2 regions of the Streptomyces sp. NPDC026246 genome follow, and region 2 is predicted to be linked to the other one. Evidence: predicted binding sites of a transcription regulator. Region 2 holds the regulator's gene; the other holds the start of a gene.
What was found. Region 2 encodes HrcA, which represses chaperone genes, less so after heat shock. Its sites were predicted from a motif close to TTNGCACTCNGNNNNNCNGAGTGCNAA; they were not measured.

Region 1 (15,296 bases), on a different contig from region 2:
GCACCAGACCCCATCGGAAGCCGAGCGCCACGGCGTGGGCCCGGTCCGAGGCGCCGAGCTTCTTGAACAGGCGCCGGGCGTGGGTCTTGACCGTGTCCTCGGAGAGGAACAGCTCGCGCCCGATCTCCGCGTTGGAGCGGCCGTGGCTCATGCCCTCCAGGACCTGGATCTCACGGGCCGTGAGCGTGGGCGCGGCGCCCATCTCGGCCGAGCGCAGCCGGCGCGGGGCCAGCCGCCACGTCGGGTCGGCCAGGGCCTGCGTCACCGTCGCGCGCAGCTCGGCGCGGGAGGCGTCCTTGTGGAGATAGCCGCGGGCTCCGGCGGCGACCGCGAGGGCCACACCGTCCAGGTCCTCGGCGACGGTGAGCATGATGATCCGCGCACCGGGGTCGGCGGACAGCAGCCGCCGCACCGTCTCGACGCCGCCCAGTCCGGGCATGCGTACGTCCATCAGAATCAGGTCCGAGCGGTCGGCCCCCCAGCGGCGGAGGACTTCCTCGCCGTTGGCCGCCGTCGTCACACGCTCTACGCCGGGCACGGTCGCGACCGCACGGCGGAGCGCCTCTCGGGCAAGCGGGGAGTCGTCGCAGACGAGAACGGAAGTCATGGCCGCCCTCCGCAGCTGATGCGCGTCACCTTGAGCCTCCAGGCTGGTACGAAATCGTCACCTGTGCGGTCGACCGTCTCGGACACCCGCCCGAGCCCTTGTTCCTTCAACCGCCTCGCACTCTCAACGACGGTCACTCGAAAGAGTTACGGGGGCGGTCGCCATCTTCGGCACTCTACGTGAGGGGGCGGACACGGTGCAGACATGCGCAGCAGACCCGCGAACTTTCATCACAACCTATGCCCCATTCAGACCCATTTCTTCCGCTTTGCCAGTGTCTGGAGCTAGATTCGCAATGAGTCATATTTTCATCTCCTTAGATCGTAGTTGTACGGTCGTAGACACCGGATCCGCCCAAGACGGCTACAAGGGGTCACGCAATGGCAGATTTCTCCCGCCTTCCCGGACCGAACGCGGACCTGTGGGACTGGCAGCTGCTGGCTGCTTGTCGAGGGGTGGACAGCTCGCTCTTCTTCCATCCGGAGGGCGAACGCGGTGCGGCTCGGAGTGCTCGCGAGAACTCGGCCAAAGAGGTCTGCATGAGGTGCCCGGTACGCGCGGAGTGCGCCGCTCACGCCCTGGCGGTGCGTGAGCCGTACGGCGTGTGGGGCGGCCTGACCGAGGACGAGCGCGAAGAACTCATGGGGCGGGCGCGCAACCGGCTGGTGTCGGCGTCGGCATCGGGCGGGCACACCGCCTCGAACAACTGAAGGAACGTTTCTCTAACCGGCACGCGCACGCGTGCCGTTGGTTTGTGGACGCGTGTGGGAGGGGTCAGCGGCGGGCGGCCCGGGCCAGCTGGTCGAGGGTCGCCGCCACCGCCGGGACCTGGGCGAGATCGGGCAGGGTCAGCGCGACGATCTCCCGGCGCACCGCCGGCTCCAGCCGCACGGTCCGCACGCCCCGGGGCCGTACGGACTCGACGGCCAGCTGGGGCAGGACGGCCACGCCGAGGCCGGCACCGACCAGGCCGACCACGGCCGGGTAGTCGTCGGTGGCGAAGTCGATGCGCGGCGTGAAGCCGGCCGCCGCGCACACCTCGGTCAGCTGGCCCCGGCAGCGCGGGCACCCGGCGATCCAAGGCTCCTCGGCGAGTTCGCCGATGGCGACGGACCGCGCCTGCGCGAGCCGGTGCCGTTCCGGCACGAGCGCGACGAGCCGGTCCGACAGCAGGGGCCGTACGACGAGGTCGTCCCACTCCTCGGCGCCCGCGGCGCCCTCGTAGCGGAAGGCGAGGGCCACGTCGCAGTCGCCCTCGCGCAGCAGGCCCACGGACGCCGGGGGCTCGGCCTCCTCCAGGGAGACGCGGGTGCCGGGGTGGGCCGCGCGCAGGGCGGCGAGGGCCGTGGGGACGAGCGTGGAGCTGCCGCTGGGGAAGGAGACGAGCCGGACCCGGCCCGCGCGCAGCCCGGCGATGGCGGCGACCTCCTCCTCCGCGGCCGTCAGCCCGGCGAGGATGCCGGCCGCGTGCCGCACGAGGGACTCGCCGGCCTGGGTCAGGCGCATCTCCCGTCCGGCGCGGATCAGCAGCGGGGTGCCCACGGAGGTCTCCAGGGCCTTCATCTGCTGGCTGACGGCGGGCTGGGTGCAGCCCAGCTCGCGGCCGGCGGCGGAGAAGGAGCCGGTGGCCGCGACGGCGCGCAGGACGCGGAGGTGGCGAGCTTCGATCACCCTTCGAGGATAAGGGACCCTTTGACCGCGAGGCGAATAATGCGTCGACACTTTGGGGGCCGTTCGCCTAGCGTGCGGGCATGGAGCTGTTGTCAGTGAACCTGGGCCGCGCGAAGGCAGTCGCGTACACCGACAACCCCGACGGGGTGACCGGGATCGACAAGCGGCCGGTGGACCGTCCGGTGCGGGTGTCCGCGCCGGGACCGAAGGGGATCGGCGGGAGCGGGCTCGCCGGCGACGCGGTGTGCAAGCTGCAGCACCACGGCGGCGACGACCAGGCCGTGTACGCGATGGCCCGCGAGGACCTGGACGAGTGGGAACGCGAGCTGGGCCGGACCCTGGCCGACGGCTCCTTCGGGGAGAACCTGACCACCCGGGGCCTGGACGTCTCCGGTGCGCTGATCGGGGAGCGGTGGCGGATCGGGCCCGAGGTGGTGCTGGAGATCACCTCCGGGCGCATCCCCTGCCGCACCTTCCAGGGCCACCTGGACGAGAAGGGCTGGGTGAAGCGGTTCACGCAGCGCGGTGCGCCCGGGGCGTACCTGCGGGTGATCGTGCCCGGGGACATCCGCGCGGGCGACGCCGTCGAGATCGTGCACCGGCCCGGGCACGACGTGACCGTGGCGCTGGCCTTCCGGGCGGCGACGACCGAGCGGGCACTGCTGCCCCGGCTGCTCGCCGCGGGCGAGGCGCTGCACCCCGAGCTGCTGACGGCGGCCCGCGAGTACCGGGACGCGTACGGCTCCTGACCGCGGCTCACCACGCCGGTCCGCACCGGTCCTTCACCACGCCGGTCCGCACCGGCCCTCCACCACGGACGGCCCCGCGGGCAAGCGGACGCATGGGATCCGGGTCACTACGCTTCTGCCATGACAACGGCTCTGATTACGGGATCGACGGCAGGCATCGGAGCCGCGTTCGCGCGGCGACTGGCGGCCGACGGGCACAACCTGGTGCTGGTGGCCCGGGACACCAAGCGGCTCCGGGAGCAGGCGACCGAGCTGCACGACCGGCACGGCATCGAGGCCGAGGTGCTGACGGCCGACCTCGCGGAGGACAAGGGCATCGACACCGTCGCCGACCGCCTCCGGGACCGCAGGAGCCCCGTCGATCTGCTGGTCAACAACGCCGGCTTCGGCAACAAGGGCCGTTTCCTCGAGGTCTCCATGGCCGACGAGCTGCGGATGCTGAAAGTGCACTGCGAGGCGGTGCTGCGGCTGACCGCGGCGGCGACGGAGGCCATGCGGGAACGGGGCCGCGGCGGTGTCGTCAACGTCGCCTCGGTCGCGGCCTTCGTCCCGCGCGGGACCTACAGCGCCTCCAAGGCGTGGGTCGTGCAGTTCACCCAGGGCGTCGCGCGGGACCTGGGCAGCAGCGGGGTGCGGCTGATGGCGCTGTGCCCCGGGTTCGTCCGCACCGAGTTCCACGAGCGGGCCGGCATGGGCACGGACAACATCCCCGGCTGGATGTGGCTCGACGCGGACAAGCTGGTGGCGGCCGCGCTGCAGGACCTCGCCCGCGGCAAGACCCTGTCCATCCCCGACCCGCGCTACAAGGCGCTGATGGGCGCGGCGAAGCTGGTGCCGCGGGGGGTGCTGGGGGCCGTCTCCTCCCGTACGGGGCGGAAGTACGGGCCGCAGTGACCCGCTGACGGCACACGCGGCAGCCGCCCGCCGGCCTCCCTCCCGGGCGGCGGCCCGCCCCACGCGCCCCCTTCGTCAGAAGTGCTCGACCTTCGTGCCGTCCGGGGTCTTGTAGCAGCCGGAGACGAGATCGAAGCTGAGCTGCGGCGGATCGTCCTTCGCCATCGCCACGATCTTCACGCTCACCTTCTTCCCGTCATGGTCGGCAACCAGGTTCATGTTCTTGTTCATGCTGGTGTCCGGCCCGTACGAGACGACTTTCCAACCGTGCTTGGGCAACTCCTCCTTGAGCTGCTCCATGGCCCGGCCCAACTCGGCGGCGGACACCGGATAGAAGCTCCACGGATGGAACACCCGGAAGTACTTCTCCGGGTCCTTGTCCGAGCAGTCCGTGACACCGGCGCGGCTGTCGGACGCCTTCCCCTTCACGCCGATCAGGTCGTAGAGGTCCCTCGACACCCTCTCCAACGAGTCCGCGGCCTCGGCGGAGGTGCTCGTGCCGGCGGAGGGGACCCCGCCGGCCTTGTCATCCGTCATGCTGCAGCCGGCCGATCCGGCGAGGGCGAGGGCGAGGGGCACGACGAGCACAAGGGCACCGGGCGCCTTCACGTGTGGCCCTTGGTCCGCCTCGGCACGGGACAGGTCATCTCGTCGTTCCCTTCGTGTGCGGGTTGCTGCTTCCTGTGCGTCCACGCGTCGGGCGGTGGTCACCACGGCACGCGGTCGCTCCGACGGCCGGCGCTGCTCGCGAACGGGCGGAGCCCCGGTCCCTTGGGGGACCGGGGCTCCGTGGGAGCGGATCGGCTCAGTGGGCGTGGCCGTGGCCGTGGCCCGCGGCGGCCGGCTCCTCCTCTTCCTTCTTCTCGACGACCAGGGTCTCGGTCGTGAGGAGGAGGGAGGCGATGGAGGCGGCGTTCTCCAGGGCGGAGCGGGTGACCTTCACCGGGTCGATGACGCCGGCCTTCACCAGGTCGCCGTACTCACCGGTGGCGGCGTTGAAGCCCTGGCCCTTGTCGAGCTCGGCGACCTTCGAGGTGATGACGTAGCCCTCAAGGCCGGCGTTCTCGGCGATCCAGCGCAGCGGCTCGACGGCGGCCTTGCGGACCACGGAGACACCGGTGGCCTCGTCGCCGGTCTTGCCGAGGTTGCCCTCGAGGACCTTGACGGCGTGGACGAGGGCGGAGCCACCACCGGAGACGATGCCCTCCTCGACCGCGGCGCGGGTCGCGGAGATGGCGTCCTCCAGACGGTGCTTGCGCTCCTTGAGCTCGACCTCGGTGGCGGCACCCACGCGGATGACGCACACGCCGCCGGCCAGCTTCGCGAGGCGCTCCTGGAGCTTCTCGCGGTCCCAGTCGGAGTCCGTGGTCTCGATCTCGGCCTTGATCTGGGCGACGCGGCCCTGCACGTCTTCCTTGTTGCCGGCGCCGTCGACGACCGTGGTGTCGTCCTTGGTGACGGTGACGCGGCGGGCGGAGCCGAGGACGTCCAGGCCGACCTGGTCGAGCTTGAGGCCGACCTCCTCGGAGACGACCGTGGCGCCGGTGAGGACGGCCATGTCCTGCAGCATCGCCTTGCGGCGGTCGCCGAAGCCGGGGGCCTTCACGGCGACGGCGTTGAACGTGCCGCGGATCTTGTTCACGACCAGGGTCGACAGGGCCTCGCCCTCGACGTCCTCGGCGATGATCAGCAGCGGCTTGGAGGCGTTGGCCTGGATGACCTTCTCCAGCAGCGGCAGCAGGTCCGCGATGGCGGAGATCTTGCCCTGCGTGATGAGGATGTACGGGTCGTCCAGGACGGCTTCCATGCGCTCCTGGTCCGTCACGAAGTACGGCGACAGGTAGCCCTTGTCGAAGGCCATGCCCTCGGTGAAGTCCAGCTCCAGGCCGAAGGTGTTGGACTCCTCGACGGTGATGACACCGTCCTTGCCGACCTTGTCCATGGCCTCGGCGATGAGCTCGCCGACCTGCTGGTCCTGGGCGGACAGCGCGGCGACGGCGGCGATGTCGGACTTCTCGTCGATCGGGCGGGCCGAGGCGAGCAGGTCGTCGGAGACGGCCTTGACGGCGGCGTCGATGCCCTTCTTCAGGGCGGCCGGGGAGGCACCGGCGGCGACGTTCTTCAGGCCCTCGCGCACGAGCGCCTGGGCGAGCACGGTCGCGGTGGTCGTACCGTCACCCGCGATGTCGTTGGTCTTGGTCGCCACCTCCTTGACCAGCTGGGCACCGAGGTTCTCGTACGGGTCCTCGATCTCGACCTCGCGGGCGATCGTGACACCGTCGTTGGTGATGGTGGGGGCGCCGAACTTCTTGTCGATGACGACGTTGCGGCCCTTGGGGCCGATCGTCACCTTGACCGTGTCGGCAAGCTTGTTGACGCCGCGCTCGAGGGCGCGACGGGCGTCCTCGTCGAACTTCAGGATCTTCGCCATGGGAGCGTGAGCCCTCTTCCGGAATCTGGGGTAACGGCAACTGCGCCCCGGGCGCCCGGCTTATTGGCGATCGCGGGGGCCAGGGGCGCAGTTCAAAGCAAGGTGCTTCGGGTGAATTACTTCTCGATGATCGCGAGCACGTCGCGGGCCGAGAGGACGAGGTACTCCTCGCCGTTGTACTTCACCTCGGTGCCGCCGTACTTGCTGTAGAGCACGACGTCGCCGACGGAGACGTCGAGCGGAAGACGGTTGCCGTCCTCGAAGCGGCCCGGGCCCACGGCCAGGACGACGCCCTCCTGGGGCTTCTCCTTGGCGGTGTCCGGGATGACCAGGCCAGAGGCGGTGGTCTGCTCGGCGTCGAGCGGCTGGACCACGATGCGGTCCTCGAGCGGCTTGATGGCAACCTTGGAGCTGGTGGTCGTCACGATCCGACCTCCCCCTTCGGAGATCTCACGGGGTTAACTGTCTGAGGTGGCGACCAGGTGGATCCGTCGTCGCGGGTGCCGGACCTGCCCGTCGCTGTGTTGGCACTCTCCAGGGGGGAGTGCCAGACCCGAGACTATGACTGCGATTAGCACTCGGTCAAGCGGACTGCTAATTGCCCGCGGCGCGTCGGTCGGCCGACCGCTCCCGCGCGCTCCCCAGGTGGTCCTCCAGGCGGTTCTCAAGGTGGCCCAAGGTGGCCCTCCGGGCGGTCCTCAAGGTGGTCCTCCAGCCGCCCCACCCGCAGCCCCCGGCGGTCGATCTCGCGCAGCAGGCGCCGCGTCCGCTCGGCGAGCGTCAGGGAGTCGGTGTCGCCGGACGGCACCGAGACGATGTCGCCCGGCCGCAGCCGCCGCCCGCCCCGGCGGTAGTCCAGTTCCCCGTCGCCGTCCAGGGACGCGCGCCACAGGACGACCGCGCGGATGCCGCAGTCGGCTGCGGCGCGCAGGGTCGTCGTGTCGTAGGTGCCGTAGGGCGGCCGGAAGAGGTGGGGCCGGACACCGAACCGGGCCCGGAGCTTGTGCTGCTGGCCGCAGATCTCCGCGCGCTGGCCGGCGTAGGGCAGTCCGCGCAGGGCGGGGTGGTCGAGCGTGTGGTTCTGCAGGGAGGCGCCGACCGCGCGCAGCCGGGCGAAGTGGGCGTAGCCGGGGCCCACGACGCTGTCGGTGAGGAACAGGCTGACGGGGAGCCGTCGTTCGCGGACCAGGCCGACGAACCGGGGGTCGCGCTCGGCGCCGTCGTCGTAGGTGAGGAAGACGACCGGGTCGCGGGTGGCGACGTGGTCGACGACGGGCGGCAGGTCCGGTCCCCGGGGGCCGTCGGCTGCCCGGGGGCCGTCGGCCGGTGTCCCGCCCGCCATGGTCGAGCGGCTCGTCGCCGGGGCCCGGCCGTCGGCGTCGCCCGGGCGCTCCCCCGGTGCCGTGGCGCAGCCCGCGAGCAGGGCCAGACCCGCGCACAGGGCGGCCGCCCGCCGCCTCACAGGTAGTCCTCCAGCCGCCCCACGGCGTATCCCTCGGCCGTGACCTTGTTCAGGAAGCGGCGGAGCATGTCGGGCATCGTGCCCTTCCACTCGTCGCGGCCCCGGAAGTGCGTCAGCACGATGTCTCCCGGGCGCAGGTCGCGGTCCGCCTCCCGGTACTCCCAGTGGTCGGCGAAGACCTCCTCGTTCCACAGGGGGACGTGCTCGATGCCGCAGGCCTTGGCGGCGCGCAGGGTCGACCGGTCGTAGCTGCCGTAGGGCGGGCGGAAGAGAGTGGGGCGCTTGCCGAAGCGCTCGGCGATGTAGCCCTGCATGCCGCAGATCTCGCGCTTCTGCGCCCGGTGGGTCATGCCGCGCAGGTTCGGGTGGTGCAGGGTGTGGTTGTTCAGGACGACGCCCTCGGCCTGCATGCGGCGGAAGTAGCGGGGGTCGTCCTTGACCAGGTAGCCGCTGAGGAACGCCGTGTAGGGGACGCCCAGCTCACGTGCCATCCGCAGGAACGAGGGGTCCTTCTCGGCACCGTCGTCGATGGTGAGGAAGACGACCTTGTCGCGGGTGGGGACCCGGGTGAAGACGGGCGGCAGCGCCAGTTCCCGGTGGTCGTCCACCTCGAAGCCCTTGCGGGTCTTGATCCTGGGCTTGCGCTCGGGGGCCGGCGGGGCGGACAGCGGGACGGCGCGCAGTCCCCACCGGCGGGCCGCGGCGACCCGGGCGGTGTGGGCGGAGCGCAGCTTGGAGGCGTAGGAGTCCAGGGCGCGGGCCGGGGGTGCCTTCAGGGGCTGCTGGCCGCCGGCCGGGACGACTCCGCTGTCGCCCCCCTGCGCGCAGCCCGAGGCGATGGCGGCCAGGGCGAGCACGGCGAGACCGATCCGCAGACCGCCGTAGGCCCGGCTCTTGTCGCTTTGACCGCCGTGCGCCCGGCTTTTGTCATTTTGTACGACTGCTCGCATGGAGCGGGATCCTCGCAGCCCGCCCGGACGAACCGGCCCCGACACCGCGGCCGCTCCCCCACGGTCCACCGACTGGCCCACACCCCCGTCGGGCCGGTCGTGGTCGACAATGATCCGGTGAACGACCTCGCACCCCTCCTCACCCCCGAAGGCCGCGCCCTCCTCGACGAGGTGCGCGACACCGACCCGGCGCAGGAGCTGGCGGTGGCGACCCGGCTGCGGCGCGAGCACCCGGCCGAGCTGGTGTCGGCGGCGCTCGGGCAGGCGCGGCTGCGGCAGCGGGCGGTGGTGAAGTTCGGCGCGGAGGACGCCCGGCGGATGTTCTTCACGCCGAACGGGGTGGAGCAGTCGACCCGGGCGAGCGTGGCCGCCTACCGGGCCGGGCGGATGGCCGCCCTGGGCGTGACCTCGGTCGCCGACCTGTGCTGCGGCATCGGCGGCGACGCGATCGCGCTGGCCCGGGCGGGGATCCGGGTCCTGGCCGTGGACCGGGACCCCCGCACGGCCGAGGCGGCCCGGGCCAACGCCGGGGCGCTGGGTCTGGCCGACCTGATCGAGGTGCGCGAGGCGGACGTCACGGACGTGGACACCGCCGGGTACGACGCCGTCTTCGCCGACCCCGCCCGGCGCGGCGGCCGGGGCCGGATCTTCGACCCCGAGGCCTACTCGCCGCCCCTGTCCTGGGCGGTGGCCGCCGCCCGCCGGGCGCCGCACGCCGCGCTGAAGGTCGCTCCGGGCATCCCGCACGAGGCGGTCCCGCAGGACGCCGAGGCGGAGTGGATCTCCGACGGCGGGGACGTGAAGGAGGCGGTGCTGTGGTTCGGCACGGGCCCGGGCGCGGGACGCGCCCCCCTGGCGCCGGGCCCGGGAGCCGTGCGCGCCACCCTGCTGCCGGGCCCGCGCAGCCTGCTCTCGCGCGGCCTGCCCGACCCGGAGGTCCGCCCGCCCGGCCGCTACCTCTACGAGCCGGACGGCGCGGTCATCCGCGCCCACCTGGTCGCCGAGGTTGCCGAGGAGGTCGGCGGCGGACTGCTCGACGCGACCATCGCCTACGTCACGGCCGACACCCTGCACCCGACCCCGTACGCCACCGCCTACGAGATCACCGACCATCTGCCCTTCAACGTCAAGAAGCTCAAGGCCCTGCTGCGGGAGCGGCGGGTGGGCACGCTGACGGTGAAGAAGCGGGGCTCGGCGGTCGAGCCGGAGGAGCTGCGCCGCAAGGTCAAGCCGCAGGGTCCGCACGCGGCGACGGTGTTCCTGACCCGGGTCGCCGGCGCCCCGGCCATGCTCGTCGGGCACCCGGCCTGACGGTCGGGTCTGCTCGGCGCAGCAGCGGTTGCCGCTCCCGTTCGTCGCGCGTCGGCCGGCGGCCGGGCGGCGCCGGGCCCTCAGGCGGTGGCCCGGCCGTGGCCGGCAGGACGCCGGCCACGGGTTCTTTCCGCGGCCGCGTTCCCGCCGGTCACCGCAGTGACTCCCAGAGCCTCCCGGCCGCCGGCTCGTCCGCGACCACCCGGTTGGGGTCGGCGGGGGCCGGCACCACGGGCATCGTGACCGTGCGGACCGCGTCGGCCGACAGCCCCCGCAGGCTCCGGCCCAGCCGGCTCAGCTCCGCCAGGGAGTCCAGGCCGGTGTCCGTGGTCAGGCCCGCGGTCGCCGCGTCGGCGACCCGGTAGAGCTTCGCGGGGTCGGTGAGCAGGTCCTCGGCCGCGATCTGCTCCAGCAGGGCCTTCACCAGCTTCTGCTGCAGGCCGATGCGGCCGAGGTCGCTGCCGTCGCCTATGCCGTGCCGGGTGCGGGCCAGGGCGAGGGCCCGGTCGCCGTCGAGGTGGTGGGTGCCGGCCTTCAGGTGCAGATGGCTGTCGTCGTCGGAGATGTCCTCCTCGGTGGTGACGGTGACACCGCCGAGCGCGTCGACCAGCCGGGCGAACCCCGAGAAGTCGATCTCCAGGTAGTGGTCCATCCGCACGTTCGTCATCGCCTCGACGGTCTTCACCGCGCACACCGGACCGCCCACCTCGTACGCGCTGTTGAACATCGAGCCGTACGCCACCGCCGTCGACCCGCCGGACGGGGCCGGGCAGGAGGGGCGGGTGACGAGGGTGTCGCGCGGGATGCTGACCACCGTGGCGCCGGTCCGTCCGGCGTCGAGGTGGACGACCATCGCCGTGTCGGAGCGGGCGCCGGAGCTGTCGCCGCCGCCGAGCCGGCGGTTCTCCTCGCCGCTGCGCGAGTCCGAGCCCAGCACGAGGATGTTGAGCGCCTCGGCGGGCGGCGCGGAGCCCGACGGCACGGGCGAGCCGAGCGGCCTCGGCGGGCGGTCGTCGCCCAGCGCGTGGTCGATGTCGACGCCGGTGATGTTGTCGTCGAGGTGCCGGTAGGCCCAGCCCGCCGCCGCGGCGCCCAGCACCAGCGCGCCCGCCAGGACCACGGCCGCGGTCCTGGACAGGTTCGGGCGCCGGCGCACCGCTTCACCCTCCCCGTCGCGTTCCGTCACGCCCAGGAACATAAGTCCGAATAATGTCGGCCAGGGAGTCCGAGCCGCGCTTTCTTGGGAAATTCTCAGATTGCGGAGATCGGCCGAAAGTTTCGACCAGCACCTCGACTTGCTTCGAAGTGCGCGGCTCTCTTCAGCTCGCCCCCCGGCACCACGTCATCCTCCGGCCGAAGCGGGCGCCGCCGTGCTGCTGCGGACCACCAGGCTCGTCGCCAGCTCGATCCGGGTGGCCGCGGCGGCCTCCTGGTCGCGCCCGAGGTCGAGGACCAGCCGGGCCGCGGCCTCGGCCATCTCCGTCAGCGGCTGCCGCACGGTCGTCAGCGGCGGCCCCACCCAGCGCGCCACCGGCAGGTCGTCGAACCCGACCACGCTCAGGTCCTCCGGGATGCGCAGACCCAGCTCGCGGGCGGCCTCGTAGAGCCCGAGCGCCTGCAGGTCGTTCCCGGCGAAGACGGCGGTCGGCCGGTCCGGGCGGCGCAGCAGCTCCAGACCCCGGCGGTAGCCGGTCTCGTGGTGGAAGTCCCCGGCCACGATCAGGGACGGGTCCACCGGCAGCCCGGCCGTCTCCAGCGCGGCCCGGTAGCCGTCCACCCGGGCGCGGCTGCACATCATCTGCGACGGCCCGCTGACCGCCCCGATCCTGCGGTGCCCGAGGTCGACCAGGTGCCGGGTGGCCGCGAGGCCGCCCTGCCAGTTGGTCGCGCCGATCGACGGCACGTCGGCGCCGGGGTCGCCGGCCGGGTCCATCACCACGAACGGGATGGACCGGCTGGTCAGCAGCGCCCGCTGCGCCGCGTCGAGCCCGGACAGCACCAGGACCACGCCGTGCGGCCGCCGGGCCGCGACCTGGTCGGCCCAGCTCCGCCCGGGGGTGAGCCGCCCGGCGCTCTCCGACAGCACCACGCTCAGCCCGGCGTCCCGGGCCACGTTCTCCACGCCCCGGATGACCTCCATCGCCCAGGCGCTCTCCAGCTCGTGGAAGACCAGGTCGAGGAGCGGGGAGCGGGTCGCCTCGGCGCGCCGGCGCCGGTAGCCGTGGGCACGCAGCAGCTCCTCCACCCGGGCCCGGGTCACCGCGGCGACGTCGGTGCGACCGTTGAGCACTTTCGAAACAGTCGGTGCCGAGACACCGGCCTCGCGGGCGATCTCGGCGAGCGTCGCGGTCTGCGCGGTGCGCCCCCGCGTCCGGTTCTGCGTCCGGGTTTGCGTCCGGCTTTCAACCGGCTCGGGGGAAGTCATGGCGGCGATCGTATCCCTGCGGCACCTCTTGACGAAGCCCTCGGAGCGCCATAGGTTCCCGGAACATTCGAAGTACAGCTCGAAACATTCGTAGTAGCGGGTGCGGGAGAGATCGGCACAGCACCGTTCACGCGCTCGTGAGCACCGTTCGTGAGAGGGCCGTCCGTCCACCCGACAGGAGCTTCATGACCACCGCGCCCTGGCGTGACCCCGCCCTGCCCGCCGCCGCCCGCGTCGACGACCTGCTGTCCCGGATGACCCTCCAGGAGAAGACCGCCCAGCTGTACGGGGTGTGGGTGGGCGCCGAGACGGACGGCGAGGGGGTGGCGCCGCACCAGCACGACATGACCGTCGCGTACGACTGGGACGAGCTGATCACCCACGGCCTCGGCCAGCTCACGCGCCCCTTCGGCACCGCCCCCGTGGACCCGGTGCTCGGCGCGCGGGCCCTGGCCCGTGCCCAGCGGCGGATCGCCGCCGCCGGGCGCTTCGGCATCCCGGCGATCGCGCACGAGGAGTGCCTGGCCGGTTTCACCGCCTGGCAGGCCACGGCCTACCCCGTCCCGCTGGCGTGGGGCGCCACCTTCGATCCGCCGCTGGTCGAGGAGATGGCCCGCCGCATCGGCGAGGACCTGCGCTCGGTCGGTGTGCACCAGGGCCTCGCGCCCGTGCTGGACGTCGTCCGCGATCCGCGCTGGGGCCGGGTGGAGGAGACCATCGGCGAGGACCCGTACCTGGTGGGCACGGTCGGCGCGGCCTACGTGCGGGGGCTGGAGTCGGCCGGGGTCGTCGCCACGCTCAAGCACTTCGCCGGGTACGCCTCCTCGGCCGGCGCCCGCAACCTCGCCCCCGTCCGGGCGGGCCTGCGCGAGTTCGCGGACGTCACCCTGCCGCCGTTCGAGATGGCCCTGCGCGAGGGCGGGGCGCGTTCGGTGATGGCCGCCTACACCGAGACCGACGGCCTCCCGGCCTCCGCGGACCCCGAGCTGCTCACCCGGCTGCTGCGCGAGGAGTGGGGCTTCACCGGCACGGTCGTCGCCGACTACTTCGGCATCGGCTTCCTGCAGACCCTGCACCGGGTCGCGGGCACCCCGGCCGAAGCGGCCCACGCGGCCCTCGCGGCCGGCATCGACGTCGAACTGCCCACGCTGAAGTGCTACGGCCCGCCGCTGCTCGACGCCGTCCGCTCCGGCCGGGTCCCCGAGGAACTGGTGGACCGCGCGGCCCGCCGCGTCCTGCTCCAGAAGTGCGAACTGGGCCTGCTGGACGAGGACTGGGACACCGAGCCCGACGGCCCGGTCAGCCTGGACCCGCCGGGCAACCGGGCCCTGGCCCGCCGCCTGGCCGAGGAGTCCGTCGTCCTGCTCGACAACCCCGGCGGGCTGCTGCCGCTGGCCTCCGGCACCCGGATCGCGGTGGTGGGTCCCCGGGCGGCGGACGCTCTGGCCATGCTGGGCTGCTACTCCTTCCCCTCCCACGTCCTCACCCACCACCCCGGCGTGCCGGCCGGCATCGAGATCCCCACCGTCCTGGAGGCGCTGCGCACCGAACTGCCGGACGCGAAGGTGACGTTCGCGCAGGGCTGCGACGTGACCGACCCGGACCGGGCCGGCTTCGAGGAGGCCGTCGCCCGCACCGCCGAGGCCGACGTGTGCGTGGCGGTGCTGGGCGACCGGGCGGGCCTGTTCGGCCGGGGCACCTCCGGCGAGGGCTGCGACGCCACCGATCTCGCCCTGCCGGGCGCCCAGGGCGATCTGCTGGACGCGCTCCTGGCCACCGGCGTTCCGGTGGTGCTGGTCCTGCTGACCGGCCGCCCCTACGCGCTGGGCCGCTGGCACGGGCGGCTGGGCGCCGTCGTCCAGGCCTTCTTCCCGGGCGAGGAGGGCGGACCGGCCGTCGCGGGCGTCCTGTCGGGCCGCGTGAACCCCTCGGGCCGGCTGCCCGTCAGTGTGCCCAGGGTGCCCGGCGGCCAGCCCTGGACCTACCTCCAGCCACCCCTCGGCCTCGCGGGAGAGGTCAGCAACCTCGACCCGACCCCGCTGTACGCCTTCGGCCACGGCCGCTCGTACACGACGTTCACCTGGGAGGACGTGACGTGCGGCGAGGCGCAGATCGGTACGGACGGCGCCTGCGACCTGTCCGTGACGGTCCGCAACACCGGCGAGCGGGAGGGGGCGGAGGTCGTGCAGCTGTACCTGCACGACCCGGTGGCCTCGGTGACCCGGCCCGACGTCCGCCTGGTCGGCTACCGGCGCGTGGCGCTCTCCCCCGGCGCGGCGGCCCGCGTGACGTTCCGCTTCCACACCGACCTGTCGGCGTTCACCGACCGTTCGGGCCGCAGGGTGGTGGAGCCGGGCGTCCTCGACCTACGGTTGGCGGCGTCCAGCACGGACGTACGCCACACGGCACAGCTCACGCTCACGGGTCCGGTCCGGGTCACCGGGACCGGGCGGCGGCTGCGGTGCGAGACGGAGGTGGCGGAGGCGGAGTGAGCCTCAGGGGGGCGATGGAGCGGCTGCCGGTCAGCCCTCGTCCACCGACTCGAACCGCCACCGGTGCACCGCCCGGGCGACCAGCTCCCGGTCCGGCTCGGGCAGTTCGGGCAGGTCCGCGTCGTACGGCGCGTCCCACCAGGTGATGACCAGCACCCGGTCCTGGGGAGCACGCAGGGTCTCGCGGCGCAGCGGCGCGCGGGGCAGCTCCTGGGCGCGGGCCCAGCCGAGCAGGTCCTCGCCCCGCCCGGGCACGGCCCGCGCCTCCCACATCAGGGCGACCGTCACGAGTAGAGGTTCTCCT
Region 2 (15,296 bases):
AGCGCCAGCTCCTCGGGCGACACGCCCCCTTCGGGGCCGACGACCAGCACGATCTCGCCGGTGGACGGCAGAGCCGTCGTCGCCAGGGGCTCCTCGCCGCTCTCGTGCAGCACGGCCGCGAAGTCCGCCCCGGCGAGCAGCGCGGCGACCTGCTTGGTGGTCGCGGCGTTCGCGACCTCGGGGAAGCGCACCCGGCGGGACTGCTTGCCGGCCTCGCGGGCCGTCGCCCGCCACTTCGCCAGGGCCTTGGCCCCGCGCTCGCCCTTCCACTGCGTGATGCACCGCGCGGCGGCCCAGGGCACGATCGCGTCGACACCGACCTCGGTCATGGTCTCGACGGCCAGTTCGCCCCGGTCGCCCTTGGGCAGGGCCTGCACGACGGTCACCCGGGGCTGCTCCGCCGGCTCCTCGCTCACCGAGTCGAGCTGGACGATCAGCCGGTCCTTGCCCTCGGTACCGAGCACGACGCAGTCCGCCCACCGTCCCGCGCCGTCCGTGAGGACGACGTCCTCGCCGGCCCGCAGCCGCTTCACCGAGACGGCGTGCCGCCCCTCGGGCCCGTCGAGCACGTACCGGCCGCCGCCGCCCGCCCGGAAGTGCTCGACCACGAACACCGGCGCGGTCATCGCGCACCCCCCGCCAGCGCCGCACGGGCGGCGGCGAGTTCCCCGGCGAGCACTTCGACCAGATGCCCGGCGGGCATCTCCCGCGCCATCCGGTGCCCCTGCCCGGCCCACAGCGCCATCCCCTGGGCGTCGCCCGCCTTGGCGGCGGCCTTGCGCAGCGGCGCGGTGAGGTGGTGGACCTCGGGGTAGGCGGCGGGCGCGTAGGGGCCGTGCTCGCGCACGAACCGGTTGACGAGGCCGCGGGCCGGGCGGCCCGTGAAGGCCCGGGTCAGTTCCGTGCGGACGAAGAGGGGATTGGTCAGGGCCTGCTTGTGCAGGGCGTGCGCACCCGACTCGTGCGTGGGGACGAAGGCCGTGCCGAGCTGCGCGGCGCCGGCCCCCGCCGCGAGCACGGCGGCGATCTGGCCGCCGCGCATGATGCCGCCCGCGGCGACGACCGGGATGGTGACGGCCTCGCGCACCTGCGCGACCAGGGAGAGCAGTCCGATGCCGCCGCCGTCGGCCTCGGGGGTGTCCCGGTGGGTGCCCTGGTGGCCGCCGGCCTCGACGCCCTGCGCGATGACGCCGTCCGCGCCGGCCCGCTCCACGGCCCGGGCCTCGTCCGGGGTGGTCGCGGCGGCCAGGACGAAGGTCCCGACGCGGTGCAGGGTGTCGATCACCTCGCGGTCCGGGACGCCGAAGTGGAACGACACGACCGGCACGGGGTTGTCGCGCAGCACGACGAGTTTGGCCTCGAAGCCGTCGTCGCGTCCGCTCTCGGGGTCGCCGAGCTCGGTCTCGTACCAGGTCGCCTCACCGGCCAGCTGGTGGGCGTAGACGTCCACGGCGGCGGGGTCGGCGAGATCCGGGTGCGGCATGAAGACGTTGACGCCGAACGGCCTGCCCGTGAGGCTCTTGAGCTGCTTGATCTCCTGGTACATCCCGTCGGCGGTCTTGTACCCGGCGGCGAGGAACCCGAGCCCGCCCGCCTCGCACACGGCGGCGGCGAGCTGCGGCACGGAGATGCCGCCCGCCATGGGGGCCTGCACGATCGGGAGCGGGAAGAGATCGGTCAGAGCGGAGGACATGACCGCATGTTGTCACGTCCTCCGCGCCCGTCCGAAACCGGCCTGCCGTGTGGCATAGACCAGAGGAATGCCCGCTTCCGCAGCCGCGCTCGACGGCTGCGCCAACCCTCTCCCGGCGGCGCCGTCGACGCCGCTCCGGGTCTCCGTCAGTCGCTCCGGTCGCGGGCTCAGCGCCCGTTGAACGCGTCCTTCAGCCGCGAGAACAGCCCCTGCTGGCCCGGCTGGAACTGGCCCGTGGGGCGCTCCTCGCCGCGGAGCTTGGACAGTTCGCGCAGGAGGCGCTCCTGCTCGGGGTCCAGCTTGGTCGGGGTCTGGACCTCGACGTGCACGATGAGGTCGCCGCGCCCGCCACCGCGCAGGTGCGTGACACCACGGCCGTGCAGCGGGATCGACTGACCGGACTGGGTGCCGGGGCGGATGTCGACCTCCTCCAAGCCGTCCAGCGTCTCCAGCGGCACCTTCGTGCCGAGGGCCGCCGCCGTCATGGGGAGCGTGACCGTGCAGTGCAGGTCGTCGCCGCGCCGCTGGAACTGCGCGTGGGGCAGCTCGTGGATCTCGACGTAGAGGTCACCGGCCGGACCGCCGCCGGGGCCGACCTCGCCCTCACCGGCGAGCTGGATGCGCGTGCCGTTGTCCACACCGGCCGGGATCTTCACCGTGAGCGTCCGGCGGGACCGGACACGGCCGTCACCCGCGCACTCGGGGCACGGCGTCGGGACGACCGTGCCGAAGCCCTGGCACTGCGGGCAGGGGCGCGACGTCATGACCTGGCCCAGGAAGGACCGGGTGACCTGCGAGACCTCACCGCGGCCGCGGCACATGTCACACGTCTGGGCGGAGGTGCCCGGGGCCGCGCCCTCGCCGTTGCAGGTGTTGCAGACGACGGCGGTGTCGACCTGGATGTCCTTGGTCGTACCGAAGGCGGCCTCGTCGAGCTCGATCTCGATACGGATCATCGCGTCCTGGCCGCGGCGGGTGCGCGAGCGCGGTCCGCGCTGCGACGCCGTGCCGAAGAAGGCGTCCATGATGTCCGAGAAGTTCCCGAAGCCACCGGCTCCGAAGCCGCCCGCGCCGCCGCCGGCCTGCGAGAGCGGGTCGCCGCCGAGGTCGTAGACCTGCTTCTTCTGCGGGTCCGACAGCACCTCGTAAGCGGCGTTGATCTCCTTGAACCGCTCCTGGGTCTTCGGATCGGGGTTGACGTCCGGGTGCAGCTCGCGGGCGAGCCGCCGGAAGGCCTTCTTGATCTCTTCCTGCGACGCGTCGCGGCGCACGCCGAGTACGGCGTAGTAGTCCGTGGCCACTACGACTCCGCCAGGATCTGTCCGACGTACCGTGCCACTGCGCGTACCGCTCCCATCGTTCCCGGGTAGTCCATGCGGGTCGGTCCGACCACGCCGAGCTTGGCGACTGCCTCGCCGCCCGAACCGTAGCCGACCGACACGACGGACGTGGAGTTGAGTCCTTCGTGGGCGTTCTCGTGACCGATCCGTACGGTCACGCCCGGATCCTTCGCCTCGCCGAGCAGCTTGAGGAGCACGACCTGCTCCTCCAGCGCCTCCAGCACGGGCCGGATCGTGAGGGGGAAGTCATGACCGAAGCGGGTCAGATTGGCGGTGCCGCCGATCATCAGCCGCTCCTCGTTCTCCTCGACGAGCGTCTCCAGGAGTGTGGAGAGCACCGTGGAGACCGTACCCCGGTCCTCGTGCTCGAACGCCTCCGGGAGATCCTCCACCAGACTCGGCACATCCGCGAAACGGCGGTTCGCCACGCGGCTGTTGAGGCGCGCGCGCAGATCCGCGAGCGAGGCCTCGCCGAAAGGCGCCGGGCAGTCCACCACGCGCTGCTCGACCCGCCCGGTGTCCGTGATCAGCACGAGCATCACCCGCGCGGGCGCGAGGGCCAGCAGCTCCACGTGCCGCACGGTCGAGCGGGTCAGCGACGGGTACTGCACGACGGCGACCTGGCGGGTGAGCTGCGCGAGCAGCCGCACCGTGCGCGCCACGACGTCGTCGAGGTCGACGGCGCCCTCGAGGAAGTTCTGGATCGCGCGCCGCTCGGGCGCGGTCATCGGCTTGACTCCGGCGAGCTTGTCGACGAACAGCCGGTAGCCCTTGTCGGTGGGGATCCGCCCGGCGCTGGTGTGCGGCTGGGCGATGTACCCCTCGTCCTCCAGGGCCGCCATGTCGTTGCGCACGGTCGCCGGGGAGACGCCGAGGTTGTGCCGCTCGGTGAGGGCCTTGGAGCCGACCGGCTCCTCGGTGCCGACGTAGTCCTGGACGATGGCGCGCAGCACTTGCAGTCTGCGTTCACTGAGCATCGCGCACACCTCCAGAAGTCGTCCGCCCGTTGCCCGCCGTTCGCGGCCTGGCACTCTGCGCGTGCGAGTGCCAGCATTCCCCGGCCCAGTGTACGGCGGTGGGGTACGCCCCCGGCAAGGCTGGTCGTGCGCCGTCGCGCCGCGGGGCGGGGCGCACCGCTAGCGTCCCGGTATGACGGTGACTTGGGAAGACCTCGGGTGGGAGCGCGTGGCCGCGGGTGTGGGACGGTGCAGGCTGCCGGTGTGGGACTGCACGATCGGGCTGGTCGTCGGCGAGGGGGCGGTCCTCATGATCGACGCGGGGTCGAGCCTCACCGAGGGCGCGCGGCTGGGCGCGCAGGCGCAGGCGCTCACCGGTCGGCGTGTGACACATCTCGCGCTGACCCACCCGCATTTCGACCACGTTCTCGGTGCCGGGGCGCTTCCCGGCACCGAATCCTTCGGCGCGGTGGGCGTGGACGCGGTGCTGTCGCGGGCGCGGGACCGCGAGGAACTGCGCGAGGACGCGGTGCGCCAGGGCCTGGCGGCCTCCGCGGCCCGGGAGGCGGCGGAGCGGCTGGCTCCGCCCGGGCACCTGGTCTCCGGCGATTGGACCCTGGACCTGGGCGGCGGCCGGCAGGTGCTGCTGGCGAACGTGGGTCCGGGGCACACCGCGCACGACCTGGCCGTGCTGGTGCCGGGCGATCCCGAGGTGGTGTTCTGCGGCGACCTGGTCGAGGAGTCGGGTGAGCCGCAGGCGGGTCCGGACGCCGTGCCCGCGCAGTGGCCGGCCGCCCTGGACCGCCTGCTCGCCCTGGGCAGCGAGGACGCGCTGTACGTGCCCGGTCACGGAGCGGTGGTGGACGCGGCGTTCGTCCGCGCCCAACGCGACGCGCTGGCCGCGCGTTTCGGCGTGTCGTCGTGAGCGTCCGGCGGGTTTCCCTATCGTCGTGCGAATGCGCCAGTACTCGACCGATCTGACCCCGCCGTGGAAGAAGCCGAAGCCGGTTCCCGAGGTCCCGGCCGAGCCGGGCCTGGTGGTGGAGGAGCCGGGGACCGGGTTCTGCGGGGCGGTGATCCGCTGCGAGGCGGGCACGGTGACCCTGGAGGACCGCTTCGGCAAGCACCGGGTCTTCCCGATGGAGCCGCGCGGCTTCCTGCTGGAGGGCAGGGCGGTGACGTTGGTCCGCCCGGCGCCGGGCGCTCCGGCCCGCCCCGCCCGCACGGCCTCCGGCTCGGTGGCGGTCCCCGGCGCACGCGCCCGCGTGGCCCGGGCGGGCCGCATCTACGTCGAGGGGCGGCACGACGCCGAGCTGGTGGAGAAGGTCTGGGGCGACGACCTGCGCATCGAGGGCGTGGTCGTGGAGTACCTGGAGGGCGTGGACGACCTGCCGTCCATCGTCGACTCCTTCGCACCCGGCCCGGACGCCCGCCTCGGCGTCCTGGTCGACCATCTGGTGCCGGGCTCGAAGGAGTGGCGCATCGCCGAGTCGGTGACGAGCGAGCACGCGCTGGTCGTGGGCCACCCGTACATCGACGTCTGGGAGGCGGTGAAGCCGTCGGCCCTGGGCATCGCGTCCTGGCCCCGGGTCCCGCGCGGCCAGGACTGGAAGACGGGCGTGTGCCGTGCGCTGGGCTGGCCGGAGAACACGGGCGCGGCCTGGCAGCGGATCCTGTCGGGCGTCCACTCGTACAAGGACCTGGAGCCGGAGCTGCTGGGCCGCGTGGAAGAACTGATCGACTTCGTGACGGCACCGGCGGACTGAGCCGCCCGGGGCCCCCGCCCGCACGCCCTCCCGGCAGCCGCCGTCCGCCACCGGGCCCGGCAGCCCCGCCGCCCTCAGCCACGCCGGCCCACGGGGATCGGCGCACCGGTCCCCCCAGCCGCGCCGCCGCACCGAGTCCGGCAGGCCCGTCGCTCTCCGCCGCGCCGCTCCGCCGCATCCGGCACGCCCGTCCCGCGGCCGCTCCCTGCAGTCCACCGGGTCCGGCACACCCATCGCGCCCCGCCCCGTCGCTGCACCGGGACCGGCACGCCCGTCCCGCGGCGGCTCCCTGCAGACCGCCGCGTCCGGCAGGCCCGCGCGGCAGCCGCCGTCAGTCGACCAGGTCCCGCACCACGCCGTCCGCCAGCAGCCGGCCGCGCAGGGTCAGTACGGCCCGGCCCTGCTCGTACGGCCCGGCGTCCAGGAGTCCGTCCGACAGCGCCCGGCGGGACGCGGCCAGGCCCTCCTCCCGCAGCAAGGACAGCGGCACCCCGTCCCGCAGCCGGAGTTCGAGCAGGATCCGCTCCACCCGCCGGTCCTCCTCGCCGAGCAGCTCCCGCCCGGCCCCGGGCGACCTGCCCGCCGCGAGCGCGGCCGCGTACGCGCCGGGGTGCTTCACGTTCCACCAGCGCACGCCGCCCACGTGGCTGTGTGCCCCGGGTCCCGCGCCCCACCAGTCGGCGCCCCGCCAGTACAGCTCGTTGTGCAGGCACCGGCCCGCCTCGGAGGTCGCCCAGTTCGACACCTCGTACCAGTCGAACCCGGCACCGGAGAGCACCTCGTCGGCGATCAGGTACCGGTCGGCGTGGACGTCGTCGTCGGTCATCGGCACCTCGCCGCGGCGGATCCGCCGCGCGAGCTGCGTGCCCTCCTCGACGATCAGGGCGTACGCGCTGACGTGGTCGGGTCCGGCGCCCAGCACCGCGTCCAGGGAGGCCCGCCAGTCGTCGTCGGACTCCCCCGGCGTGCCGTAGATCAGGTCCAGGTTCACGTGCTCGAACCCGGCCGCCCGGGCCTCCGCGACGCAGGCCTCGGGCCGCCCGGGCGTGTGGGTGCGGTCCAGCACCTTCAGCACGTGCTGCCGCGCGCTCTGCATGCCGAAGGAGATCCGGTTGAAGCCGCCCTCGCGCAGGGCCGCCAGATACGCCGGGTCCACCGACTCGGGATTCGCCTCGGTCGTGATCTCGGCGTCCTCCGCGAGTCCGAACTCCTCGCGGACCACCCGCAGCATCCGGACCAGGTCCTCGGCGTCCAGCAGCGTCGGCGTGCCCCCGCCCACGAACACCGTCCGCACGGCCCGCGGGTCGTCGCCCAGCACCTTGCGGGCCAGCCGGACCTCGTCCACGAGCGTCCCGGCGTAGTTGTCACGCGAGGCGAGCACGCCGCCGGTGCCGCGCAGCTCGGTCGCCGTGTAGGTGTTGAAGTCGCAGTAGCCGCAGCGGGTCGCGCAGTAGGGGACGTGCAGGTAGAACCCGAGGGGGCGGTCGGCGGCCCCGGCGAGCGCGGACGCGGGCAGCGCGCCGTCGGCGGGGACGGGATCGCCGTCGGGGAGTGCGGAAGGCATGCCTTCCATTGTCCAGCACCGGCGGGCTCACTCCGCCTGGAGCACCAGCAGCGCCAGATCGTCCGCCGGGGGCCGCTCCCCGAAGTCGTGCACGAGCTGCTGGATCCGCTCGGCTATCGGCTCGGCCCCGAGCCCGGCACACCCGGCCAGCGCCGCCGCGAGCCCGTCCCCGTCGTCGAACTGCCGGGAACCGGAGCGGCGCTCGGTCACGCCGTCGGTGACGCACAGCAGGGTGTCCCCGGGGCGCAGGTCGAAGCTCTCGCTGGTGTACGTGGCGTCCTCGACGACGCCCAGCAGGGTCTGCGGCTGCGCGCAGGGCTGGACCCCGCCCCCCGCCCCGAGCAGCAGCGGCAGGGGGTGCCCGGCGGAGGCGACCGTGCAGTGGACCCCGCCGTCGAAGGGGATCAGTTCGCCGTAGAGCAGGGACAGGAAGCGGGTCTGGGGACCGTCGCCGGGCGGGGTCGGGCGCGCCCCCGCGGCCACCAGCGCCCGGGCCGCCGCGTCGGCGGCCTCGGTGGCGTCGTCGAGCAGCAGCTGGTTGAGGCGGTCGAGGACGTCGGCGACGCGGTAGCCCTCGCGGGCCAGCAGGCGCAGCCAGGGGCGGGCCAGGCCGATGACGACGGCCGCCTCGGGGCCCTTGCCCTGGACGTCGCCGACGGCGAAGCACCAGCGGCCGTCTCCGGCCGGGAACAGGTCGTAGAAGTCGCCGCTGGGGCCGCCCTTGTCGCAGGGCTCGTAGACGAGCGCGCTGCGCACGCCGGGGATCTCGGCCACGGCGCCGGGCAGCAGCCCGCGCTGGAGCACGGCGCTGATGGTGGCCTGGCGCGCGTACTGGCGGGCGGCGCCCACGGCGAGCGCGACCCGGCGGCTGAGGTCCTCGACGAGGCCGGTGATCTCGTCGGGGAAACCGGACGTCCCCGCCCGCCCGACGACGAGCGTGCCCAGTGGCCGCCCCCCGGCGACCAGCCGGTACGCCAGGGCCGCACCGGGTTCACCGAGGGCCTCACCGGGCCAGTGGTAGGCGGCGGGCCCGGCGCGGGACGGGTCGGACGGCTGCGGCGGCTCCTTCTCCAGGGCCCGGCGCAGTTCCTCGACGCGGTGCTCGCTGCCGTGCCAGACCCGGGTGGGGCCGGGCCCGTCCGCGCCGCTCCAGCCGCCGGTGGCCTCGTCCTCCATCCACATCGCGCACCAGTCGGCGAGCCGTGGCACGATCAGCTGTCCGGTGAGGGCGGCGACCAGGTCCTCGTCGAGCTGTCCCGCGAGGAGGTCGGAGGCCTCGGCGAGGAACGACAGCGCCCCGCGGCCCAGCCAGCCGTCGTCCTGTTCCTCGTGCCGCTCCCAGCGCTCGCCCGGGCCGGCCGGATCGCGCGGTCCGGCCGGGCCGTCCGCGTGCGGTGCATCGTTCCGCCGGGTCCGCTCCCCGGGCCCGGCGGGCCCCGGCGGCCCGGGGGCGAGGCTCTCCGCGACCCGCAGGTCGCGCGCCAGCGCGTGCTCCCCGGCGTACGCCTCGGCCTGTGCCTCCGCCTCGCACCCCGCCGCGGGCAGCCGTGCCCACACGGTCTTGCGGCCGGTGCGGTAGGTGATCCCCCACGCCTCGGACAGCGCGCCGACGAGCCGCAGGCCGCGCCCGTACTCGGGCGGTTCGTGGGACGGGTCCGGTCCGGCGCCGCGCGGGGCGCGGGAGGGGTGGTGGTCGCAGACCTCCACGACCAGCGCGACCGTGTCCGGCGCGTCGCCCTCCAGCCGGCACTCCAGCTCGACGTCGGTTCCGGCGTGCACGACGGCGTTGGTGACGAGTTCGCTGACGACGAGCCGCGCGTCGGCGGCCAGGCGCTCGCCGAGGTGCTCGGCCCCGGGCAGGCCCGACGCCGTCCACTCGGCGAAGGCGGTGCGCAGCAGGCTGCGGGCGGCGCCCGGCGCGAGGGAGCTGCCGGGCAGTGTGGCGTGCGCCCGCGCATGGGTCACCGCGAGCGCCTGCGCGGCGGGCGCGGGCTCCCCGGCGGCGGGCTCGGCGAGCCCCTCCTGCGCGGGCACGGACGGCTCCCGGGCATGCGCAGGCGCCTGCGATGCACGGGAGACGGTCTCCCGTTGCGTCGGAATGGCCCCCATGGGCGGCTCCCCGGGCAGTTCGTACGAATACGCCACAGTCGATGCCGACAGGGTGACAGACCGGCCACGCCCATAAGCGCGGAGTTACCGAAGAAGGCCGTCATGAGTGAGAAGAGTGCTACGGATGTGGTCGAAGAACGGTCGAAAGACGGTCGGATCCGAGCATCGGGGCGTCACCACCCGCCCGCCCCGCCGGACGGGAGGGCGAACGGCCGGGGCACGACGAAGGGCCGGCGCCTGTACGGCGCCGGCCCTTCGCGGGTCAAGCAGGGCGTGCTACGCCTCGCGGGACCCCTCGTACATCTCGTCGATCAGATGCTTGTACTCCCGCTCCACGACCGGCCGCTTCAGCTTCAGGCTCGGCGTGATCTCGCCGTGCTCCACGTCGAGGTCCCGCGGCAGCAGCCGGAACTTCTTGATGGTCTGCCACCGCTGCAGGCCCTCGTTGAGCTGCTTCACGTACCCGTCGACCATCTCGACGGTGGCGGGCGCCGCGACGATCTCCGCGTACGACTTGCCCTCCAGGCCGTTCTCGGCCGCCCAGGCGGTGATGGCGGCCTCGTCGAGGGCGATGAGGGCGGTGCAGTAGTTCCGGTCGGCGCCGTGCACCAGGATGTTCGACACGTACGGGCACACCGCCTTGAACTGTCCCTCGACCTCCGCCGGGGCGATGTACTTGCCGCCCGAGGTCTTGATGAGGTCCTTCTTGCGGTCGGTGATGCGCAGGTAGCCGTCGGCCGACAGCTCCCCGATGTCGCCGGTGTGGAACCAGCCGTCCGGCTCCAGCACCTCGGCGGTCTTCTCGGGCAGGTTGTGGTAGCCCTCCATGATGCCGGGGCCGCGCAGCAGGATCTCGCCGTCGTCCGCGATGCGCACCTCCGTGCCGGGCAGCGGCTTGCCGACCGTGCCGGTGCGGTAGGCCTCGCCCGGGTTGACGAACGACGCGGCCGAGGACTCGGTGAGGCCGTAGCCCTCCAGGACGTGGATGCCGGCACCGGCGAAGAAGTAGCCGATCTCGGGTGCCAGGGCGGCCGAGCCGGACACACAGGCCCGCAGGTTGCCGCCGAAGGCCTCCCGGATCTTGGCGAACACCAGCGTGTCGGCGACCTTGTGCTTCGCGTTCAGCCCGAAGGGCACGGTCGCGGTCCCGGTGCGCCGGAAGTTGTCCTGCGAGACCTTGGCGTACTCGCGGGCGACCTCGGCGGCCCACTGGAAGATCTTGTACTTGGCTCCGCCGCCCGCCCGGGCCTTGGCGGCGACCCCGTTGTAGACCTTCTCGAAGATGCGCGGCACGGCGGCCATGTACGTCGGCTGGACCACCGGCAGGTTGTCGATGATCTTGTCGACCCGGCCGTCCACGGCGGTGACGTGCCCGACCTCGATCTGCCCGGAGGTGAGCACCTTGCCGAAGACGTGCGCGAGCGGCAGCCACAGGTACTGCACGTCGTCGCCGCTGACCAGTCCGGTCGCGGCGATGGCCTTGGCCATGTACGACCAGTTGTCGTGCGGCAGCCGCACGCCCTTGGGGCGGCCGGTGGTGCCGGAGGTGTAGATGAGCGTGGCGAGCTGGTCCTTGGTGATGGCCCCGACCCGCTCCTTGATCAGCTCGGGTTCCTTCTCAAGCCGGGCGGCGCCGCGCTTCTCCAGCTCGTCGAGGGTGAGGATCCAGTCGGCGCTCTCCGCGCCGGCCGGGTCCACGACCACGACATGGGTCAGCTCGGGCAGCTCGGCCCGCTTCTCCTTGGCCTTGGCCAGCTGCTCGGCGTTCTCCGCGATGAGCACCCGGCTCTGGGAGTCCGACAGGATGTATGCCGACTCGTCGGCGTTGGTCTGCGGATAGACCGTGGTGGTGGCGGCGCCTGCGCACATGATGCCGAGGTCGGCCAGGATCCACTCGATGCGGGTGCTGGAGGCCAGGGCGACACGCTGCTCGGGCTGCACGCCCAGTTCGATCAGGCCCGCGGCGATGGCGTAGACCCGCTCGGCGGCCCGCGCCCAGGTGAGCGACTTCCACTCGTCCGGCCCCTCGCCCGAGGGCGCGGGAACCGGATACCGGTAGGCCTCGGCGTCCGGCGTGGCGGCCACGCGCTCCAGGAAGAGGCCCGCCACGGAGGGCGGACGGTTCTCGATCAAGGTCTGTGTGTCGCTCACGACATCCTCCGGGCCCGCGACAGCGCGGCTGGCTCAGGTGCGGCTGGTTGGTCCTCACGAGCTGCAGGTCACGCCTGTTGTTTAACTGGTGAGTAACTATCGAGCAGGGGATCAGAGTAAAGGTCGGCCGGTTCCTGCGTAAGGGGCCGCGGCCTGTCACTTCGTACAGAGAGCTACCCCGTGGACGCACCGGGGCCCGCCGCACTTTCGCACGACGGGCCCCTGTTCTACCCGGTTTGCGGTGTAACCCGCGGTAATCGGCGGTTACTTCTTGACCTTGCCCGACCCCGCACTGTCATCGCTCGACAGGACCGCGATGAACGCCTCCTGAGGAACCTCCACGGAACCGACCATCTTCATCCGCTTCTTGCCCTCCTTCTGCTTCTCCAGCAGCTTCCGCTTCCGGGAGATGTCACCGCCGTAGCACTTGGCGAGGACGTCCTTGCGGATGGCGCGGATGGTCTCGCGGGCGATGACCCGCGAACCGATGGCGGCCTGGACCGGCACCTCGAACGCCTGCCGCGGGATGAGCTCCTTGAGCTTGGCGACGAGCCGGACCCCGTAGGCGTACGCCTGGTCCTTGTGGGTGATCGCCGAGAAGGCGTCCACCTTGTCGCCGTGCAGCAGGATGTCCACCTTGACCAGGCTGGAGGTCTGCTCGCCGGTGGGCTCGTAGTCGAGCGAGGCGTAGCCGCGGGTCTTGGACTTCAGCTGGTCGAAGAAGTCGAACACGATCTCCGCGAGCGGCAGCGTGTAGCGGATCTCGACCCGGTCCTCGGAGAGGTAGTCCATGCCGAGCAGGGTGCCGCGCCGGGTCTGGCACAGCTCCATGATCGAGCCGATGAACTCGCTCGGCGCGAGGATGGTCGCCCGCACGACCGGCTCGTACACGTCCGAGATCTTGCCCTCGGGGAACTCGCTCGGGTTGGTGACCGTGTGCTCGCTGCCGTCCTCCATGAGGACGCGGTAGACCACGTTCGGGGCGGTCGCGATCAGGTCGAGCCCGAACTCGCGCTCCAGCCGCTCGCGGATCACGTCCAGGTGCAGCAGGCCCAGGAAGCCGACGCGGAAGCCGAACCCGAGCGCGGCGGAGGTCTCCGGTTCGTAGACCAGCGCGGCGTCGTTGAGCTGCAGCTTGTCCAGGGCCTCGCGCAGCTCCGGGTAGTCCGATCCGTCCAGCGGGTACAGGCCCGAGAAGACCATCGGCTTGGGGTCCTTGTAGCCGCCGAGCGGCTCGGTGGCACCCTTGGACTGGCTGGTGACGGTGTCACCGACCTTGGACTGGCGGACGTCCTTCACGCCGGTGATCAGATAGCCCACCTCGCCGACGCCCAGTCCGTCGGCGGGCAGCATCTCCGGCGAGTTGGTGCCGATCTCCAGCAGCTCGTGGGTGGCGCCCGTGGACATCATCTTGATGCGCTCGCGCTTGTTGAGCTGCCCGTCGATGACACGGACGTAGGTCACCACACCGCGGTAGGAGTCGTAGACCGAGTCGAAGATCATGGCGCGCGCGGGGGCGTCCGCGACACCCACCGGGGCCGGCACCTCGGCGACGACCTTGTCCAGCAACGCGTCGACACCGACACCGGTCTTGGCGGACACCTTGAGGACGTCGCCGGGATCGCAGCCGATGAGGTGCGCCAGCTCCTCGGCGAACTTCTCCGGCTGCGCCGCCGGCAGGTCGATCTTGTTCAGCACGGGGATGATCGTGAGGTCGTTCTCCATCGCCAGGTACAGGTTGGCGAGGGTCTGCGCCTCGATGCCCTGTGCGGCGTCCACCAGGAGGACGGTGCCCTCGCAGGCGGCGAGCGACCGCGAGACCTCGTAGGTGAAGTCGACGTGCCCCGGGGTGTCGATCATGTTCAGGATGTGCGTGTTGCCCTTGTCGTGGGTCGGGGCCCACGGCAGACGCACCGCCTGAGACTTGATCGTGATGCCACGCTCGCGCTCGATGTCCATGCGGTCGAGGTACTGGGCGCGCATCTGCCGCTGCTCGACCACTCCGGTCAGCTGGAGCATCCGGTCGGCGAGCGTGGACTTGCCGTGGTCGATGTGCGCGATGATGCAGAAGTTGCGGATCAGAGCCGGGTCGGTACGGCTCGGCTCGGGCACGTGGCTGGGGATCGCGGGCACGCAGGGTCCTGATTCTTGAGGCGTCCGCAGTGTCTGCGGTCTCGGGTCGGATCGATACGTAGCCTCCATGGTCCCACGGGTGCGGACCACGGACGGGTTTGGGCCGGGAAAGGCCGCGCTGGTAGCCTGAGTGGCTGTGCCTCATGCCCTCTCGCAGGAGGCACGACTCAAGAAATCACCGGTACGGGGCCCGAGCGGTGCCGTGCCAGAACCTGAGAAGGCTCATTCGTGGCGAACATCAAGTCCCAGATCAAGCGGATCAAGACCAACGAGAAGGCGCGGCTGCGCAACAAGGCCGTCAAGTCCTCCCTCAAGACCGCGATCCGCAAGGCCCGCGAGGCTGCTGCCGCGGGTGACGTCGAGAAGGCCACCGAGTACCAGCGCGCTGCCGCGCGTCAGCTCGACAAGGCCGTCTCCAAGGGCGTCATCCACAAGAACCAGGCCGCCAACAAGAAGTCGGCGCTGGCTCAGAAGGTCACCGCGCTCAAGGGCTGACGTCTGATGTGACGCCGGAGGGAATCGAGCGGGCCCTCTCTCATCCGCTCCCGTCCGGCACCCCTTCGGATCCGCGCGCGGCCTGCGTTCGCCACGCGGGCGCGGATCCAGCAGCGTGAACCGAACGGCCGGGTGTCCTCCTTCCCCATGGGAGGGCCCCCGGCCTTCGGCTTTCCCGGGCCTGTGTCCTCGACCCGACGTCTCCGGGCCTGTCGGCTTTCCGGGCCTGTCGGCGCTCCGGGCCGGTCAGCCTCTCCGGGCCGGTCTCCTCAGGACCAGAACTCATTGCTCCTGTCGATGTCCTCGACGCATTCGTCGAGGTCGGTGACCTTGTCGCCGACGATCCGGAAGACGATGCACCCGGTGTCGTCGAGGTGCCTGCCGTTGCGCTCGGCGGTGAAGCGGGTCATGCCGACCGCGTGGCCGCGGCCGTCGACCGCGATGCCGATCAGGTCGGCACGCATCGTTCCCTGGGTCTCCGCGCCGAGCCGTTCGTACATCTCGATGATCGCGTTCACCCCTTTGAAGTCGCCCGACAACGGGTGGTCGCCGGGCACGTGGTGCGTGGCATCGGCGGCCATCAACCCGCGCAAGGTGTCCATGTCCCCGCGCGAGAAGGCCTCGTAGCCCTTGCGGACGAGCGCTGCGTGCGGGTGTTCAGCCATGATCCTCGCCACCTTTCGCTGACTCGGCGACGTACGGCTGACTGCTTCGATTGTCTCTCCGGCCGGGTCCGGCGGCACAGCGGAGAGCCTGGGCCGTTCCCCGATGACAACCCTCGGCCCGCGGCTGGGGCGCGCGTCAGCCCCGGCCCCGGGAACGGGCCGCCCGGGCGATGGTGACAACCGCCTTCTCCAGGGCGTACTCCGGGTCGTCGCCCCCGCCCTTCACGCCCGCGTCCGCCTCGGCCACGGCCCGCAGCGCCGCCGCCACGCCGTCGGGGGTCCACCCGCGCATCTGCTGCCGCACCCGGTCGATCTTCCAGGGCGGCATGCCCAGCTCCCGCGCCAGGTCCGCCGGCCGGCCGCCGCGGGCCGACGACAGCTTCCCGATGGCCCGGACGCCCTGGGCCAGCGCGCTCGTGATCAG

Region 1: the regulator HrcA is predicted to act here: its motif matches at 6,924-6,950, upstream of groES (co-chaperone GroES).

Annotation. Positions count from the first base shown of each region.
Region 1 is NZ_JBVHPJ010000003.1:98,278-113,573, reverse strand. Features, by position in the region: gene ACZ4M5_RS08730 (response regulator transcription factor) at 1-607, opposite strand, end outside; gene ACZ4M5_RS08725 (WhiB family transcriptional regulator) at 988-1,317, shown strand; gene ACZ4M5_RS08720 (LysR family transcriptional regulator) at 1,382-2,278, opposite strand; gene ACZ4M5_RS08715 (MOSC domain-containing protein) at 2,359-3,027, shown strand; gene ACZ4M5_RS08710 (SDR family NAD(P)-dependent oxidoreductase) at 3,148-3,921, shown strand; gene ACZ4M5_RS08705 (hypothetical protein) at 3,997-4,530, opposite strand; gene groL (chaperonin GroEL) at 4,727-6,352, opposite strand; gene groES (co-chaperone GroES) at 6,469-6,777, opposite strand; gene ACZ4M5_RS08690 (polysaccharide deacetylase family protein) at 7,017-7,775, opposite strand; gene ACZ4M5_RS08685 (polysaccharide deacetylase family protein) at 7,811-8,764, opposite strand; gene ACZ4M5_RS08680 (THUMP-like domain-containing protein) at 8,882-10,075, shown strand; gene ACZ4M5_RS08675 (LCP family protein) at 10,227-11,273, opposite strand; gene ACZ4M5_RS08670 (LacI family DNA-binding transcriptional regulator) at 11,418-12,500, opposite strand; gene ACZ4M5_RS08665 (beta-xylosidase/alpha-l-arabinosidase) at 12,686-14,992, shown strand; gene ACZ4M5_RS08660 (hypothetical protein) at 15,023-15,280, opposite strand; gene tsaD (tRNA (adenosine(37)-N6)-threonylcarbamoyltransferase complex transferase subunit TsaD) at 15,277-15,296, opposite strand, start outside.
Region 2 is NZ_JBVHPJ010000002.1:361,869-377,164, forward strand. Features, by position in the region: gene ACZ4M5_RS05760 (16S rRNA (uracil(1498)-N(3))-methyltransferase) at 1-626, opposite strand, end outside; gene ACZ4M5_RS05765 (nitronate monooxygenase) at 623-1,693, opposite strand; gene dnaJ (molecular chaperone DnaJ) at 1,861-2,994, opposite strand; gene hrcA (heat-inducible transcriptional repressor HrcA) at 2,994-4,010, opposite strand; gene ACZ4M5_RS05780 (MBL fold metallo-hydrolase) at 4,183-4,914, shown strand; gene ACZ4M5_RS05785 (DUF3097 domain-containing protein) at 4,946-5,755, shown strand; gene hemW (radical SAM family heme chaperone HemW) at 6,087-7,319, opposite strand; gene ACZ4M5_RS05795 (SpoIIE family protein phosphatase) at 7,347-9,428, opposite strand; gene ACZ4M5_RS05800 (AMP-dependent synthetase/ligase) at 9,705-11,579, opposite strand; gene lepA (translation elongation factor 4) at 11,844-13,712, opposite strand; gene rpsT (30S ribosomal protein S20) at 13,941-14,207, shown strand; gene ACZ4M5_RS05815 (nuclear transport factor 2 family protein) at 14,477-14,872, opposite strand; gene holA (DNA polymerase III subunit delta) at 15,009-15,296, opposite strand, start outside.